Regions from separate parts of the Leifsonia sp. NPDC014704 genome, predicted to be linked through region 4. Evidence: predicted binding sites of a transcription regulator. Region 4 holds the regulator's gene; each other region holds the start of a gene.
What was found. The regulator HrcA, encoded in region 4, represses chaperone genes, less so after heat shock. The targets are predictions, from matches to a motif close to TTNGCACTCGNNNNNNNCGAGTGCNAA.
Positions count from the first base shown of each region.

Region 1: a site for HrcA is predicted at 1,617-1,643, ahead of groES (co-chaperone GroES). Genes of this name have one in related genera too.
Region 2: a site for HrcA is predicted at 1,936-1,962, ahead of groL (chaperonin GroEL). Genes of this name have one in related genera too.
Region 3: a site for HrcA is predicted at 2,230-2,256, ahead of ACF1AJ_RS16530 (Hsp20/alpha crystallin family protein). Genes of this name have one in related genera too.

Region 1 is NZ_JBIBYW010000002.1:1,449,953-1,454,128, forward strand. It holds gene ACF1AJ_RS18560 (DUF4190 domain-containing protein) at 1-358, shown strand, start outside; gene ACF1AJ_RS18565 (SAM-dependent methyltransferase) at 391-1,578, opposite strand; gene groES (co-chaperone GroES) at 1,734-2,030, shown strand; gene rarD (EamA family transporter RarD) at 2,113-3,054, shown strand; gene guaB (IMP dehydrogenase) at 3,152-4,176, shown strand, end outside.
Region 2 is NZ_JBIBYW010000001.1:58,902-63,077, reverse strand. It holds gene ACF1AJ_RS00355 (sensor histidine kinase) at 1-114, shown strand, start outside; gene groL (chaperonin GroEL) at 273-1,892, opposite strand; gene ACF1AJ_RS00345 (cold-shock protein) at 2,087-2,290, opposite strand; gene ACF1AJ_RS00340 (LytR C-terminal domain-containing protein) at 2,459-3,007, opposite strand; gene ACF1AJ_RS00335 (DUF3263 domain-containing protein) at 3,029-3,340, opposite strand; gene msrB (peptide-methionine (R)-S-oxide reductase MsrB) at 3,522-3,947, shown strand; gene ACF1AJ_RS00325 (nitroreductase family protein) at 3,947-4,176, shown strand, end outside.
Region 3 is NZ_JBIBYW010000002.1:1,038,203-1,042,378, reverse strand. It holds gene ACF1AJ_RS16540 (phytoene desaturase family protein) at 1-1,249, shown strand, start outside; gene ACF1AJ_RS16535 (SRPBCC family protein) at 1,246-1,692, shown strand; gene ACF1AJ_RS16530 (Hsp20/alpha crystallin family protein) at 1,730-2,161, opposite strand; gene ACF1AJ_RS16525 (Dps family protein) at 2,343-2,930, shown strand; gene ACF1AJ_RS16520 (GNAT family N-acetyltransferase) at 3,045-3,548, shown strand; gene ACF1AJ_RS16515 (IclR family transcriptional regulator) at 3,570-4,176, opposite strand, start outside.
Region 4 is NZ_JBIBYW010000001.1:893,004-897,179, reverse strand. It holds gene hemW (radical SAM family heme chaperone HemW) at 1-959, shown strand, start outside; gene ACF1AJ_RS04430 (DUF4870 domain-containing protein) at 972-1,355, opposite strand; gene ACF1AJ_RS04425 (DUF4870 domain-containing protein) at 1,483-1,995, opposite strand; gene hrcA (heat-inducible transcriptional repressor HrcA) at 2,155-3,177, shown strand; gene dnaJ (molecular chaperone DnaJ) at 3,235-4,176, shown strand, end outside.

The sequences.
Region 1 (4,176 bases), on a different contig from region 4:
CCAGCAGCCGGGCCAGCCCGGTCAGCAGCCGTACGGCCAGCCGGCATACGGCCAGCCTGCTCCGGGCTACACCCAGCCGTACGGGCAGCCCGCGGCCAAGTCGCCGATCCTGAGCATCCTGTCGCTCGTCGGCGGCATCCTCGGCATCGTGCTCAACATCGCCTGGGGCATCGGCTTCCTGTTCGGCATCGCGGCGGTCGTGCTCGGCTTCATCGGCCGCAACAAGGAGCCGCAGGCCAAGGGCTTCTGGCTCACCGGCATCATCCTCGGCTTCGTGAGCATCGCGATCGCGATCATCTACTGGATCTTCCTCGCGATCATCTTCGCGAGCATCGCGAACTACCAGGGCACGTACTGATCAGAGCCCTGTGAAGCGGTTCGCCGACGGCCTCACAGCCGTTCGGCGAGCAGCGCCGTGTGCCGCCCGGCGACCCTGGTGAGGATCAGGGTCGCCGGGCGGTCGCCGTTGAGGCCCAGCCTGCGACGCAGTGCGGCGGGGTCCACATCCACTCCCCGCTTCTTGATCTCGAGGGTGCCGATGCCACGCTGACGGAGAGCTTTCTTGAGGTCCTTCTCGGCGTAGGGGAGCGTCTCGAGCACGCGGAAACCGGCGGCGAACGGCGTCCCCGCAGGCTGGTCGGCGGTGATGTAGGCGATCTGCTCCGAGAGCATCCTGCCTCCCAGCCTGCGTGCGAGGTCACCGATGAGACGCGCCCGGATGACCGCGCCATCCGGCTCGTACAGGTATTCTCCGAGCGGGCCGGTCTCCTCGTCGGGGCTGTCCGCGTCGGCCGTCAGCTCATCGGCCTGCTCGCCACGGAGCACCAGTGCTGCCCGGTGGATGCCCGGGCGGGCGAGCGCGCCGAACCAGAGCCCCAGCTCGACGACCTGCCCGTCGGCGGAGACCCACTGCGCCTCCGCAGTCGAGGGGATGAGGTCGCGGTCGAATCCCGGACCGAGCTTCAGGCCAACGGATCGGCCGGTGGCGAGCTCGTACGCGAAGCCGAGCGACGGCGTGTAGTCGTCGGGGTCGGCGAGGCGTTCCGTCTGGGTGTGCCCGGCGGTCCGCCGCGCCGGGTCGAGGAAGACGCCGTCGATCTCGCGCAGGTCGACGTCTTCGGCGCGCTGCTGCTCGACCCGAGCGCTGGGGAACGGTGCCAGGTTGAAGGAGGCGATGGCCGCGGTCACCTCGTCGGCCTCGATCGCCAGGACGTCGAGTTCGAGGGCGGCGAGGGCGAGCGCGTCGCCGCCGATGCCGCAGCCGAGGTCGGCGACGCGCCGGATGCCCGCAGCGCGGAAGCGGCCGGCGTGGCGCGCGGCGACGGGCAGGCGGGTGGCCTGCTCCAGTCCCGCCTCGGTGAAGAGCATCTGCGACGCGAAGTCGCCGAACTTCGCCACAGCCTTCCGGCGCAGCTTCGACTGCGTGAGGACGGCCGCGACCAGCGCGGGGGAGTGACCCTGCTTGCGGAGGTCGCTCACGATGGCGAGCACGTCCCGCTCGCTGTTGTACGGCGGCAGGGAGTCGAGCAGCCGCAGGCCCTCCGGGCTCAACAGGGCGACCAGCTCGGAGCGTTCCATGCGCTCCACGCTACCCTGGACCTACCGCCCCGCCCGGCCTGGCACTCACGTTGCGTGACTGCTAACCCACCCCCTAGACTCGTGTTAGCACTCTCAGTGCGAGTTTGCTAATCAGTCTTAGTAGAGACACTGTTCTTCATAGGAAAGGGGTCAACGTGTCGGTCTCCATCAAGCCGCTCGAGGATCGCATCGTCATCAAGCAGGTCGAGGCTGAGCAGACCACTGCTTCCGGTCTGGTCATCCCCGACACCGCCAAGGAGAAGCCGCAGGAGGGCGAGGTCGTCGCGGTCGGCCCGGGTCGCATCGACGACAACGGCAACCGCATCCCGCTCGACGTCGCTGTCGGCGACAAGGTCATCTACTCGAAGTACGGCGGCACCGAGGTCAAGTTCGGCGGCGAGGACTACCTCGTCCTGTCGGCCCGCGACGTGCTCGCCGTCGTCGTCCGCTGACGCACCCCCTCTTCTCGACGGCCCGGATGCTCTGAGCATCCGGGCCGTCGTGGTGTCTGCGGTCGGAGGTAGAGTCGGACGAGTGGCATCCTCCGACGAACTCAGCTCCCACCGCACATCCGGACTCGTCTACGCGGTTTCCGCGTACGTCCTGTGGGGCATCCTCCCGATCTACTTCCTGGCGCTCGCGCCCGCTTCCGCCTGGGAGATCGTCGGCTGGCGCGTGATCTTCTCGCTCGGGTTCTGCGCGATCGCCCTCACCGTGACGCGCTCGTGGCGCACGTTCGCCGCGCTGCTCACCGACAAGCGCGTCCTCTTCACGATGGGTCTCGCGGGCGCCCTTATCTACGTCAACTGGCAGACCTACGTGCTGGCGACGGTGAACGGGCACGTCGTGGAGGCGGCGCTCGGCTACTTCATCAACCCGATCGTCACGGTGTTCCTCGGCGTGGTCGTCCAGCGCGAGAAGCTGCGCATCGCCCAGTGGGTCGCCGTCGGCGTGAGCGTGGTCGCCGTGATCGTCCTCGCGGTCGGTTACGGCTCCATGCCGTGGATCGCCCTCATCCTCGCGTTCTCGTTCGGCCTGTACGGGCTCATCAAGAAGCGCGTCGGCAACCGAGTGGATGCGCTCTCCGGCCTCACTCTCGAGACGATGTGGCTGACACCGGTGGCCGTCATCCAGCTCATCGTCGTGGGTGTCACCGCCGGGCTCACGATCGGTACCGCGGGCGTGTGGCACACCGTCCTGCTCGTCGGAGCCGGCGTCATCACGGCCGTGCCGCTGCTGTTCTTCGCCGCGGCATCGCGACGCCTCCCGCTCGTGTACATGGGCTTCATCCAGTACTTCGCCCCGTTCATCCAGTTCATCGTCGGTGTCGCCGTGCTGCACGAGGCGATGCCTCCGGAGCGCTGGGTCGGCTTCGCGATCGTCTGGCTCGCGCTGCTCATCCTGAGCATCGACATGATCGTCGCCGCACGGCAGGGGAAGCGGGCGGCGGAGCTCGACCTGGCCTCGGTGGACTGACCGCGAACAGGCCGGAATATCCGTCCAGATTCTGCCGTTACCATTGAGCATCCACAGTCGCGCGTCCTCACACGGGATGCATCTTTGAAGGGGTGAGATGGATCAGGCGGATCCGTTCGGTTTCATCGGTTTGACCTACGACGACGTCATGCTCCTCCCCGGGCATACCGACGTCATCCCCAGTGAGGCGGACACTTCCACCCGTCTGACCAAGCGCATCTCGATGGCGACTCCGCTGCTGTCGAGCGCGATGGACACCGTCACCGAGTCGCGCATGGCCGTCGCCATGGCGCGCCAGGGCGGCATCGGCATCATCCACCGCAACCTCTCGATCGAGGACCAGGCGGCGCACGTCGACAAGGTCAAGCGCTCCGAGTCGGGCATGATCACCAACCCGGTGACCACGACTCCGGACGCGACCGTCGAAGAGGTCGACGCTCTGTGCGGCCAGTTCCGCGTCAGCGGTCTCCCCGTCGTCGAGCCGGACGGCACCCTCGTCGGCATCATCACCAACCGCGACATGCGCTTCGTGTCGCCGTTCGAGCGGTCGACCACCAAGGTCCGCGACGTCATGACGCGTCAGCCGCTCATCACGGCGCCGATCGGCATCGACCCCGACGCGGCCGTCGCCATCTTCGCCGAGCACAAGATCGAGAAGCTCCCCCTCGTGGACGCGGACGGCAAGCTCGGCGGCCTCATCACGGTGAAGGACTTCGACAAGAGCGAGAAGTACCCCGACGCCACGAAGGACGACGAGGGCCGCCTCCGCGTCGGCGCCGCGATCGGCTTCTTCGGCGACGCCTGGGAGCGCGCGATGACCCTGGTCGACGCGGGCGTCGACGTGATCGTCGTCGACACCGCCAACGGCGACAGCGCGGGCGTGCTCGACATCATCCGCCGTCTCAAGGCCGAGCCCCGCGCGTCGCACGTCGACGTCATCGGCGGCAACGTCGCCACCCGCTCGGGCGCCCAGGCGCTCATCGATGCGGGCGCCGACGCCATCAAGGTCGGTGTCGGCCCGGGCTCCATCTGCACCACGCGCGTCGTCGCGGGTGTCGGCGTGCCCCAGGTCACCGCGGTCTACGAGGCGTCGCTCGCGGCGCGCGAGGCCAACGTCCCGCT
Region 2 (4,176 bases), 830 kb from region 4:
GCCGCCCACAACGGCACGGTCGACGTGGTCGACACCGAGGGAGGCGGAGCGACGTTCCGCGTCTCGCTGCCGCTGGCCGGCTCCCCCGCCTCCCCGAAGCCGCTCACGCCGTAGCGCTCCCCGCCCCTGTCCCATCCGGCTCGTGAGGTGCACGTAGTTGCGCGCGCCACGCCGTGCGGGACCGCAACGACGTGCACCTCACCCGAAAGCGCCCGCAATGCGAAGAGGGCGCCTCCCCGATCGGGAGACGCCCTCTGTGCGTGGTGCGGGACTTAGAAGTCCATGCCTGCGCCCGGGTCGCCGACCGGAGCCGGGTTCTTCTCGGGCTTGTCGGCGACGACGGCCTCGGTGGTGAGGAACAGGCCCGCGATCGACGCGGCGTTCTGCAGCGCCGAGCGGGTGACCTTCACCGGGTCGTTGATGCCGGAGGCCAGCATGTCGACGTACTCGCCGGTCGCGGCGTTGAGGCCGTGGCCGACCGGGAGGTTGCGGACCTTCTCGACGACGACGCCGGCCTCGAGGCCCGCGTTGATCGCGATCTGCTTCAGCGGAGCCTCGATGGCGACCTTGACGATGTTGGCGCCGGTCGCCTCGTCACCGGTGAGCTCCAGCTTCTCGAAGGCGGTCTTGCCGGCCTGGATGAGGGCGACGCCACCACCGGCGACGATGCCCTCCTCGACGGCGGCCTTCGCGTTGCGGACGGCGTCCTCGATGCGGTGCTTGCGCTCCTTGAGCTCGACCTCGGTGGCCGCGCCCGCCTTGATGACGGCGACGCCGCCGGCGAGCTTGGCGAGGCGCTCCTGCAGCTTCTCGCGGTCGTAGTCCGAGTCGGTCGACTCGATCTCGTTGCGGATCTGCTGCACGCGGCCGGCGATGGCCTCCGGGTCGCCGGAGCCCTCGACGATCGTGGTCTCGTCCTTGGTGATGACGACCTTGCGGGCCTGACCGAGCAGGTCGAGGGTGACGTTCTCGAGCTTGAGACCGACCTCCTCGGAGATGACCTGGCCACCGGTGAGGATCGCGATGTCCTGCAGCATGGCCTTGCGGCGGTCGCCGAAGCCCGGAGCCTTGACGGCGACGGACTTGAAGATGCCGCGGATCTTGTTGACGATCAGGGTCGCGAGGGCCTCGCCGTCGACGTCCTCAGCGATGATGAGGAGCTGCTTGCCGGCCTGGATCACCTTGTCGACGATCGGCAGGAGGTCCTTGATGTTGCTGATCTTCTGGTTGGCGATGAGGATGTACGGGTCCTCGAACACCGCCTCCTGGCGGTCCTGGTCCGTCACGAAGTACTGCGACAGGAAGCCCTTGTCGAAGCGCATGCCCTCGGTGAGCTCGAGCTCGGTGCCGAAGGTGTTCGACTCCTCGACGGTGACGACGCCCTCCTTGCCGACCTTGTCGATCGCCTCGGCGATGATCTCGCCGATGGTGGTGTCGCCGGCGGAGATGGACGCGGTGGCCGCGATCTCCTCCTTGGTCTCGACCTCCTTGGCGGAGGCGATGAGCTCGTCGGTGACCGCCGCGACGGCCTTCTCGATGCCGCGCTTCAGGGTGATCGGGTCAGCGCCGGCCGCGACGTTCCGCAGGCCCTCCTTGACCAGGGCCTGAGCGAGGACGGTGGCGGTGGTGGTACCGTCACCGGCGACGTCGTCGGTCTTCTTCGCGACCTCCTTGACGAGCTCCGCGCCGATCTTCTCGTACGGGTCGTCGAGCTCGATCTCCTTCGCGATGGAGACGCCGTCGTTGGTGATGGTCGGGGCGCCCCACTTCTTCTCGAGGACGACGTTACGACCGCGCGGGCCCAGGGTCACCTTGACCGTGTCGGCCAGGGTGTTCAGGCCGCGCTCGAGGCCGCGGCGCGCATCCTCGTTGAAAGCAATGATCTTTGCCATGTGTTTCTCGTCCCTCCCGGACGTGTGCGAAAGATTCCGTCTATTAGCACTCGATCAGATGGAGTGCTAAAGCGATTCTGGCACTCACCGCTGTCGAGTGCAAGATCACTCCGCGACCGGCGAACACCGGCAGCAACGGCGAAGCGCCGCCCCCGATGGGGACGGCGCTCCGCAGATTCGTTGCTTCGACGGGCTCAGGCCAGCCGCACCGACTCGGCCTGGGGGCCCTTCTGCCCCGTTCCGACCTCGAACACGACCTGCTGGCCCTCTTCGAGAACCTTGTATCCGTTCATGTCAATCGCGGAGTAATGAACGAAAACGTCCTGTCCCCCTCCATCGACGGTGATGAAGCCGTAGCCCTTCTCACCGTTGAACCACTTCACGGTCCCGTTCGCCATGCATTACTCCCATTGCTGTGTCGCTCGCGCGATCCGTCGCCGCACGTTGACCCCGATCCTAATGCTTTCAATAGGCGGCGACGCCAGAGATTTCGCGAATCGATTCCGAAATGAGGCAAAAGTTAAACACGCGCGAAACAAAGGGAACGAGCGGCCGTGGAGCCCGGATCAGCCCTGATAGTTCGCGCCGATGACGACGGTGATGTCCGCGCCCGTGTCGTCGAAGGCGTTGCTCTGCTGGATGGTCGCGCCCGGCAGCGACTGGACGACACCGAGGGCGGCGGCCTGATTGGCGGGGTTGCCGTAGTAGACGATGGTGGTCGCCAGGTCGTTGCGGTCGGCATTGGCGAGACCGGAGACCGTCCAGCCCGCCGCCTTGAGCTTGTCGCCGACGGTCTGCGCCAGACCCTCCGTCGACGTGCCGTTCAGCACGTTGACCTGCAGCGCCGGGTTGACCGTCGGAACGATCGTCGGAGTCGGGGTGGCGGTCGGCGTCTGCGAGCGGGACGCCGAGGCCGACGGCCCGTGGAACGAGATGTTCCCGTTGATGACGGAGAGACCGAAGATGCCCGCGCCGACCAGCACGATCGTTGCGAGCGCGGCCCATCCGACGGCCATCCAGACACGGCCCCGCGGGCGCGGCGCCCGGTGCGCGCCGACGCGCTTCAGGTCGTCGGGGATCTCGTCGAACCTGTCGCGGGGGTACTTCTCAGCCATCGGGGGATGCGGTCCTCGGGTTCAGTCGCCGGACGGGAGGGTCCGTGCGTGTCGGGCGGCCAGCCTCGCCTCGCGCAGCCGCAGCAGCCTCTTGACGAGCATGGGGTCGTGGCGGAGGGCGGCCGGGCGGTCGATCAGCGCACCGAGCAACTGATAGTACCGAGCCGCCGAGAGACCGAACTCCTCGCGGATGGCCTGCTCCTTGGCTCCGGCGTGACGCCACCACTGGCGTTCGAACGCGAGGATCGCGGCATCCCGATCGCTCAGCTGGTCCGTGTCCGAGGGCTCGCGGTCGACCGCGGGCCGTTCGTCGGCTGACCGGGTCACGCGCACCGCCTTCCCTCGTCACGGACGCCGGACGGTGCCGGACATGCCGGTCGCGCCCCGCGCTCGCGCATCATCCTAGGGCGCAGGCCCTGTGTGTTCCCCGTTTCCTCCCGGCACGTCGCGGGACGAAACGGGAACAGCCGTCGCGGCGCCGCCGTTTAGTCTGGTGACGACGAAAGGGAGAGGCATGGCAACGAACGAGACAGCCCAGGACGGATACACGGTCTCCAAGAGCGAGAATGAGTGGCGCGAGGAGCTCACCCCCGAGCAGTACGCGGTGCTGCGCGAGGCCGGGACGGAGCGCCCGTGGACCGGTGAGCTGCTCGACGAGAGCCGCGCCGGCCTGTACACCTGTGCGGCGTGCGGCGCCGAGCTGTTCAAGTCGGGCACCAAGTTCGACTCGGGATGCGGCTGGCCGAGCTTCTACGAGTCCGTCCGCCCGGAGGCCGTGCAGCTGATCGAGGACACCAGCCTCGGTATGGTCCGTACCGAGGTGCGCTGCGCCTCCTGCGGTTCGCACCTCGGGCACGTCTTCCCCGACGGCTTCGGCACGCCGACCGGCGACCGCTACTGCATGAACTCGCTGTCGCTGAACTTCACGCCGGAGTCCTGATGACGACAGGCGCGACGGCCGCGGGCTCCGCCGGCGACCTCGCCGAGCGCGTCGCCGCGCGCCGGTCGTACTCGCGGGTGACGCCGGACGCGCCGACCCACGAGGAACTGCTGCCCCTGGTGGCCGCCGCCGGCCGGGTCGCCGACCACAGCGCCCTGCACCCGTGGCGTCTCATCGAGCTCCGCGGCGACGCGCGGCTGCGGCTCGGGCAGGCGTTCGTCCGGGATGC
Region 3 (4,176 bases), on a different contig from region 4:
GGCAGGCGGCCGGGTCGCGATGGCCTACCTCGACCTCGACCGCACGGTGGATGCGCTGGGCGTCGACGGCCCCGCCTGGCGCGCCCTGCTCGGCCCGCTGGTCGAACACGCGGACGCCGTGGCCCAGTTCACCGGCTCACAGCTGCTGCAGGTGCCAAGGCACCCCTTCGTGGCCGCCCGCTTCGGGCTGACCGCCATCGCGCAGGGTGGCCCGTGGTGGGACCTGCCGTTCCGCACCGAAGCGCCGGGCGCCCTGCTCGCCGGGGTCTTCGCCCACACGACGGTCCCCCTGCCGAGCGTCGCAGGAGCGGCCGCCGGAATGACGCTGGCGACCTACGCGCACGCACGCGGCTGGCCCATCCCGGTCGGCGGCAGCCAGGCGATCGCGGACGCGATGGTCGCCGACATCGTCGCCCACGGCGGCGAGGTCGTCACCGACACCCCCGTCGAGTCTCTCGCCGAGCTGCCCGACGCGCGCGTCGTCGTCTTCGACACGCATGTGAAGCACGCCGCGCAGCTGGCCGGCGACCGGCTGCCCAGCAGCTATCTGCGGCGCATCTCCCGGTTCCGCGACGGCAATGGCGTGTTCAAAGCCGACTTCGCGCTCTCCGGCCCGGTGCCGTGGACGAATCCGGACCTGTACGAGACCGCCACCGTGCACCTCGGAGGATCGCGCGGGGAGGTCGCCCGCGCCGAGAACGCCGTCGCCGCCGGAGGGCACAGCGACGCACCGTACGTCCTGGTCTCCCAGCCGTCGCTGTTCGACGGGACGCGGGCACCTGCCGGCAAGCACGTCCTGTGGACGTACACCCACGTCCCGCGCGGTTCGACGGAGGACCAGACGGAGGCGATCATCCGGCGCATCGAGGAGTTCGCCCCCGGCTTCCGCGACCTGATCATCGGGACGGCGACCAAGAACGCGGTGCAGATGGAGCAGCACGACCCGAACTACATCGGCGGCGACATCTCGGCCGGCGCGCCGGACTTCGGTCAGCTGGTGGCCCGTCCCGTGCTTTCGACGGACCCGTGGCGGATGCCGGGCCGAGGGCTGTACCTCGCCTCGTCGTCCGCAGCGCCCGGCCCCGGTGTGCACGGACTCGGCGGCTATTACGCCGCGCGCAGCGCCCTGCGCCATGAGTTCGGCTTCACCCGGATGCCGGACCTGGCGCCGGGACCCGGCCAGACGATCGCGCGGCCCGTCGCCGCGCTGCCCGACCCCGTCCACCCCCACGAGCTTCCGGAGCAGTGAACATGTCTGTCAACGTCCGCCGTATGGCCTGCACGCCCGAGCAGGTCTTCGCCGTCCTCGCCGACCCCTGGGTGTACCCGACCTGGGTCGTGGGCGCCTCGCGACTGCGCGCCGCCGACAGCCGCTATCCGGCCGTCGGGTCACGCCTCCACCACTCCATCGGCGTGTGGCCGCTCGTCCTCAACGACGAGACGCGCATCGACGAGTGGGATCCGCCACGCCGGATGGTCCTCGAGGCGAAGACACGCCCGTTCGGCTCCGAGCGGGTGATCATCGACGTGAAGGCTCGTGCGGGGGGATGCGTGGTCCGGATGGAGGAGTTCCCGTACACCGGACCGGTCACCCTCATCCCGGACGTGCTCGCCGACAGCATGCTCCACGTGCGCAACGCGGAGACGCTCCGGCGCCTGGAGTGGGTTGCGCGAGGGCGCGCCGCCCAGTGACGACGCGCCCTCCGCTGGTGCGCTGAGGCCGGCCCGATCAGCCGGCCGACACCGCCTTCGTCTCGCTGGAGCCCGACGACTCCACGGCGATCTTTCGCGGCTTCGCCCTCTCGGCGACCGGGATGATCACGCTGAGCACACCGTTGTCGTACGACGCGGTGATGCCGTCGGGATCGACGTCGTCGCCGATCGTGAACTGACGCATGTAGGCGCCGTACGGACGCTCCTGGGCGAGCCAGCGGGCGCCGTCGCGGTCGGCCGCGCTGCGGACCGCCCGGATGGTGAGCAGGTGCCCGTCGACGTCGACGTCGACCGACGCGGGATCGGCGCCGGGGAGGTCGGCGTTCAGGATGTAGCGCTCACCCTCACGGAACAGGTCCACCGGCATAATGCGCGGCTGGCGGCTGGTGTCGAAGATGCTCTGCGCGATCCGGTCCAGCTGGGAGAAAGGATCGAACGACATGGCCATTGGATGTACCCCTTTCTTCTGGATCACCTGATGAGAGGCCCTTTGCACTCTCTTTTCGACCACAGATTTTAGCACTCTCGCCCAGAGAGTGCCAAGGGGTTCCCGGAGATGTCAACCCGCTTCCCCAACCGTCGGCATCGGCCTACCGTCAGGGTCGTCCATCGAACGGAAGGGACCCATCGTGGCCGCAAGCCAGACCAAGACGAGCACCAAGAGCACCGCGAAGAAGACCGCGCCGAAGACCGCCTCCGTGCGTCGTACGGCCGCCGTCGGCGTCGCCCCGACCCGCCGCGAGCATGCCGAGCACGGCTTCGTCGCCTCCACCGAGCTGGCGCAGAACCTCCAGCGCGTGCACGTCGACCTGATCGAGCTGCACCTGCAGGGCAAGCAGGCGCACTGGAACGTCGTCGGACGCAACTTCCGTGACCTCCACCTCCAGCTCGACGAGATCGTCGAAGCCGCCCGCGAGTTCAGCGACGACGTCGCGGAGCGCCTCCGCGCCCTCCACGCGACCCCCGACGGCCGCAGCGCGACCGTCGCCGAGCAGACCAGCCTTCCCGAGTTCCCCAACGGCGAGGTCGACACCACCGAGACCGTCGATCTGATCACCGAGCGCCTCGAGGCCGTCGTCCGCACGATGCGCGACGTCCACGACGACGTGGATGAGGAGGACCCGACCTCTGCGGACCTGCTGCACGCCATCATCGAGCGGCTCGAACAGTACGCCTGGATGGTCAGCGCCGAGAACCGGACGCCCAGCCGGGCCTGACACCGGGTTCTCGCGTGGGCGGGCCGGCGGCGGGAAGCCGTCGGCCCGCTTCCGTGTGCGTCTCGACGAGGTCTCGGAAACACCGGCGTCACACGCCGCGGCTAGCATCGACGCATGCCGATCGAGATCCGCCCCGAACCGGCCCGACAGCCGGAGGTCGAGGAACTGCTGCGCCTGAGCGACGAGTTCGCGTTCGCGCTGTACCCGGCCGAGAGCTGCTACCTGCTGGATGTGTCCGAGCTCGAGCGTCCCGGCGTCACCGTGTTCGTCGCACGCGTGGACGGGCGTGCGCTGGGCATCGCCGCGTTGGTGGTCGACGGCGCCGAGGGTGCGGACGGATCCAGGAGCGACGCCCTCGCCCGCGCCGAGCTGAAGCGGATGTTCGTGCACGAAGACGCTCGCGGTCAGGGCCTCGCCCGCCGTCTGCTCGGCGCGATCGAGTCCGCCGCCGAAGAAGCAGGCATCGCAGAGCTGCGGCTCGAGACGGGTCCGCTGCAGCACGCGGCGATCGCGCTGTACGAGCGCTCGGGTTACGAGCGCATCCCGAACTTCGGCGCGTACGCCGGCGACCCGTGGTCGGTCTGCTACGCCAAGTCGCTCGCTGTACCGACGCGCTGACCTCCGTCGCGCCGGCCGCCGTCAACTGCCGCGGATGCGCCGCGACAGTTCGGCCGCCGCTTCACGCACCCGGGCGGCGAGCGCATCCCATCCTTCCGCCGGGACGTTGTCGCGCGGGAACGTGACCGCGATGCCCGCGGCCGGCCAGCCGGCATGGTCGCGCACAGACACCGCGACCGAGGCGAAGCCCGGTGTGACGTCGCCGTCCTCGGTCGCGTAGCCGCGTTCGCGGGACTCGGTCACTACTCGGCGCAGCTCGGCGTAGGAGTGCGGACCGGAGCCCGTGCGATCCTCGAACGCGCCGGAATCCGGGTACAGCGCACGCAGCTGCTCACGTGGCAGGGTCGCGAGAAGTGCGCGTCCGCTCGCCGTCAGGTGGGCCGGAAGTCGCACCCCCACGTCCGTGACCAGCCGCGGCCGCCGGGGCGCGCGCTCCTCGACGATGTAGACGACGTCGCGACCGTGGAGCACGGCGACGTGCCCGGACTCGCCGATCGCATCGACCAGCGCCGCCACGATCGGCCGGCCGAGCCGGCTCAGCGGCTGCTGACGGGAGAACGCACTCGACAGCTCGTAGGCGGCGACGCCCAGGCCGTAGCGGCGCGCCTCGGGGAAGTGCAGCACGAAA
Region 4 (4,176 bases):
TCTTCGGCGGCGGGACGCCGACACTGCTTCCGCCCGGCGACCTCGCCGCGATGCTCGGCGCCGTGCGCGACGCGTGGGGTCTCGCCGACGGCGCCGAGGTCACCACCGAGGCGAATCCGGACTCCGTGGATGCGGATGACCTGCAGCGACTCGCCGACGCGGGCTTCACCCGGGTGTCGTTCGGGATGCAGTCCGCCGTCCCGCACGTGCTGGAGACGCTGGAGCGCACGCACGACCCCGCTCGCATCCCGCTGGTGGTCGGCTGGGCGCGGGAGGCCGGCCTGCAGGTCAGCCTCGACCTGATCTACGGGACGCCGGGGGAGTCGCTCGACGACTGGTCGCGCAGCCTCGACACCGCCCTCGCCTGCGAGCCGGATCATCTGTCCGCGTATGCGCTGATCGTCGAGCAGGGCACGAAGCTGGCGCGCCAGATCCGGTCAGGACAGGTGCCGGAGCCCGACGACGACCTCGAAGCCGACATGTACGAGCTGGCGGACACGCGCCTCTCCGACGCCGGCTACGAATGGTACGAGGTCAGCAACTGGGCGACCGACGCATCCCATCGGTCCCGCCACAATCTCGCCTACTGGCTCGGGCACGACTGGTGGGGTGTCGGACCCGGGGCGCACAGCCATGTCGGCGGCGTCCGCTGGTGGAACGTCAAGCACCCCGCGGCCTACGCACAGCGCGTGCTGGCGGGGGAGTCGCCCGCCGCAGGCCGGGAGACGCTCGACGCCGAGACCCGGCGGGTGGAGCGGGTGCTGCTGCTCTCGCGCATCCGCGACGGGCTGGGCACGGCAGAACTGGGCGAGGCAGGACGGCACGAGGTGCCCGGTCTGATCGCCGATGGCCTGGTAGACGGACGAGCCGCCCTCCGCGGATCGATCGTTCTGACCCTGCGGGGGCGGCTCCTGGCCGACGCGGTGGTGCGGCGGCTGCTGGCGGACGAGGCCGCCTGAGGTGCGTCGCGTCTAGCTGACGAACCGGATGGCGATCGGGTACGTGTAGTACTCGCCCTGGTTGGCCTTCACGGCCGCGATGATGCTGAACACGATGTTGAGCACCCAGGCGGCGAGGATCACGAAGATCCCGATGAAGACGATCGAGAGCAGGCCGCCGACGACGTACGCGATGAAGATGGTGATCTGGAAGTTCAGCGCCGTGGCGGTGTGGGCGCGGACGAACGGCCCGCGGTCCTTCAGCACCAGGTAGCCGATGAGCGCGGGGATCCAGTTGAACAGGATGCCGCCGATCTGGACGAGCGTCGCCCAGAGCTTCTCGTCGGCGGGGCTGAGCTGCTGCGCGCCGCCTCCGTAAGGCTGCTGTGGTGGCGGCGGCGGGGGTGTCGCGGACATGGCGCGGTTCTCCTCAAGAGCTGGGGATGGACGTGTTCGGCCCCCAGCCTAGGGCGCGGGGGCGCAGGCTGAAAAGAGCCTGAACGCGCCGACGCCCGGCTGGGGGCCGAGTGCTGCCTGGCGGGAGCTACTTGATGAAGCGGAAGTTCACCGGGTAGCGGTAGGTGCCTCCGCTGTTCACGCGGACGAAGCCGAGGATCGAGAACACCAGGTTGACGATGTACAGCGCCCACGGGATGAGCAGACCGAACAGCAGGTAACCGATCCCGTAGGTGAAGCTGCCGATGATCACACCGATGATCTGCGAGGCGACCCAGGCGAGGATCCAGGTGATCTGCCAGTTGAGCGCCTCCTTGGCCTCCTGGTTGGTGAGGCGGCCGCGGTCCTTGAAGACGAGCCAGATGATCAGCGACGGGAGGATCCAGAGGATGCCGCCGAGGTGGGCGAACGCGGCCCACTGCTTGTCCTGCGCGGCGTCGAGCGGAGCGGCGGGTGCGGCCGCGTACGGCTGCTGCCCGGCGGGCTGGCCGTACGGCTGCTGGGGAGGGACGTTGGAGTAGGGCTGCTGGGGCGGAACGCCGCCGGGCTGCTGCGGGGGGACCCCACCCGCAGGGTCGGTCGGCTGGTTCGGGTCGGTCATTCGGCGGAACCCTTTCGTGATCGGCTGCAACGGTGCGTCGAACCGGTGAGCATACGGTACTGCGGCCTGTCACAGGCAGCAATCATCCTCGCCGCGTTTCGACGCGGTAGGATTGGCACTCAGGAAGAGCGAGTGCTAAACGGTCGACGGGAGGCGGAGATGGTCTCGGAACGCAGCCTCGAAGTGTTGCGCGTCATCGTCCAGGACTACGTGGCGTCGCGCGAGCCGGTCGGCTCGAAGAGCATCGTCGAGCGCCACTCCTTCGGAGTGTCCGCCGCGACGATCCGCAACGACATGGCGCTGCTGGAGGAAGAGGAGCTGATCGCGGCTCCGCACACGTCCTCCGGGCGTGTCCCCACCGACAAGGGCTACCGGCTGTTCGTCGACCATCTGGCCGAGATGCGGCCGCTCACCTCGGCTCAGCGCACCGCGATCGAGACGTTCCTCGGCCAGTCGGTCGACCTCGACGATGTGCTCTCGCGCACCGTCCGGCTGCTCTCCCAGCTGACCAATCAGGTCGCGCTGGTGCAGTATCCATCGGTCGCGCGGTCGCGCATCCGCCACATCGAGCTGGTCGCCCTCGCGCCGCATCGGCTGCTGAGCGTGCTCATCACCGATTCCGGCGCAGTCGAGCAGCGCGTGATCGAGCTGGCGGCTGACGTGAGCGATGAGGATGTGGCAGAGATCCGCGGCGCGATCAACGGTGCGGCAGCGGGGCTGATGCTGGCGGAGGCCGCCACGCGGCTGCGCGAACTGCCGGATGCCCTCACCGAGCGCACACGCGCCCTGGTGGAGCCCGTGGCGAGCGCTCTGCTCGACCAGATCGCCGCCAACCGCCAGGAGAAGCTGGTCATGGCCGGGGCGGCGAACCTGGTGCGGACCGAACTCGACTTCCCCGGAACGATCACCCCGGTCCTCGAGGCGATCGAGGAGCAGGTCGTCCTGCTCCGGCTGTTCGACGAGATGGCCACCGACCAGCACGGCGTCGCCGTCAGCATCGGCCGCGAGAACGCGGGCTTCGGGCTGACGGAAGCATCCGTGCTGTCCAGCGGTTACAGTGCGGCGGGATCGGATGTGGCCCGCGTCGGCCTCCTCGGACCGCTCCGCATGGACTATTCGGGCAACATGGCCGCCGTCCGCGCGGTCGCCCGCTACCTCTCCCGGCTGCTCGGCGACCAATAGGGCGCCACCGCATCCGGCGATCACCACACGCGACGAAAGAAGAAGGAACAGCCCCACGTGGCCGACCACTACGAAGTCCTCGGCGTCGAGCGCGACGCCAGCCCCGACGAGATCAAGAAGGCGTACCGCCGGCTGGCGCGCGAGCTCCACCCGGACGTGAACCCGAGCGCCGAGGCGCAGGAGCGCTTCAAGCTCGTCACGCACGCCTATGACGTGCTCAGCGACCCGCAGCAGCGCCAGCAGTACGACCTTGGCGGCTCCGGCGGCTTCGGCGGAGGCGCGGGCGGAGCCGACTTCGCCGGCTTCAGCGACATTTTCGAGACGTTCTTCGGGGGAGGTGGCGGGGCGACCCGCGGGCCGCGCTCCCGCCGTGAGCGCGGACAGGACGCCCTGCTGCGCGTCGAGGTGGACCTCGACGAGGTCATCTTCGGCACGCACCGCGACCTGGAGGTCGACACGGCCGTGGTCTGCGAGACCTGCAACGGCTCGTGCTGCCAGCCGGGCACGCAGCCGGTGACCTGCGACATCTGTCACGGCACCGGCAGCATCCAGCGCTCCGTCCGGTCGCTGCTCGGCAACGTGATGACGTCGAGCCCCTGCGGCACCTGCCGCGGCTACGGCACCGTCATCGCGACGCCGTGTGTGACCTGCCAGGGTCAGGGCCGCGTGCGCGCCCGTCGCACCGTCCCGGTCGACATCCCCGCGGGCGTCGACACGGGCCTCCGCCTGCAGATGCCGGGCAGCGGCGAGGCCGGCCCCGCCGGCGGCCCCAACGGCGACCTCTACCTCGAGATCAAGGTCAAGCACCACGACGTGTTCAGCCGCGACGGCGACGACCTGCTCTGCACGCTGGAGCTGTCGATGACGGATGCGATCCTCGGCACGACCGCGACCGTGAAGGCGCTCGACGGCGACATCCGGCTCGAACTCAAGGCCGGGACGCAGTCCGCCGACATCATCACGGTGAAGGACCGCGGCATCACGCACCTCCGCGGCACC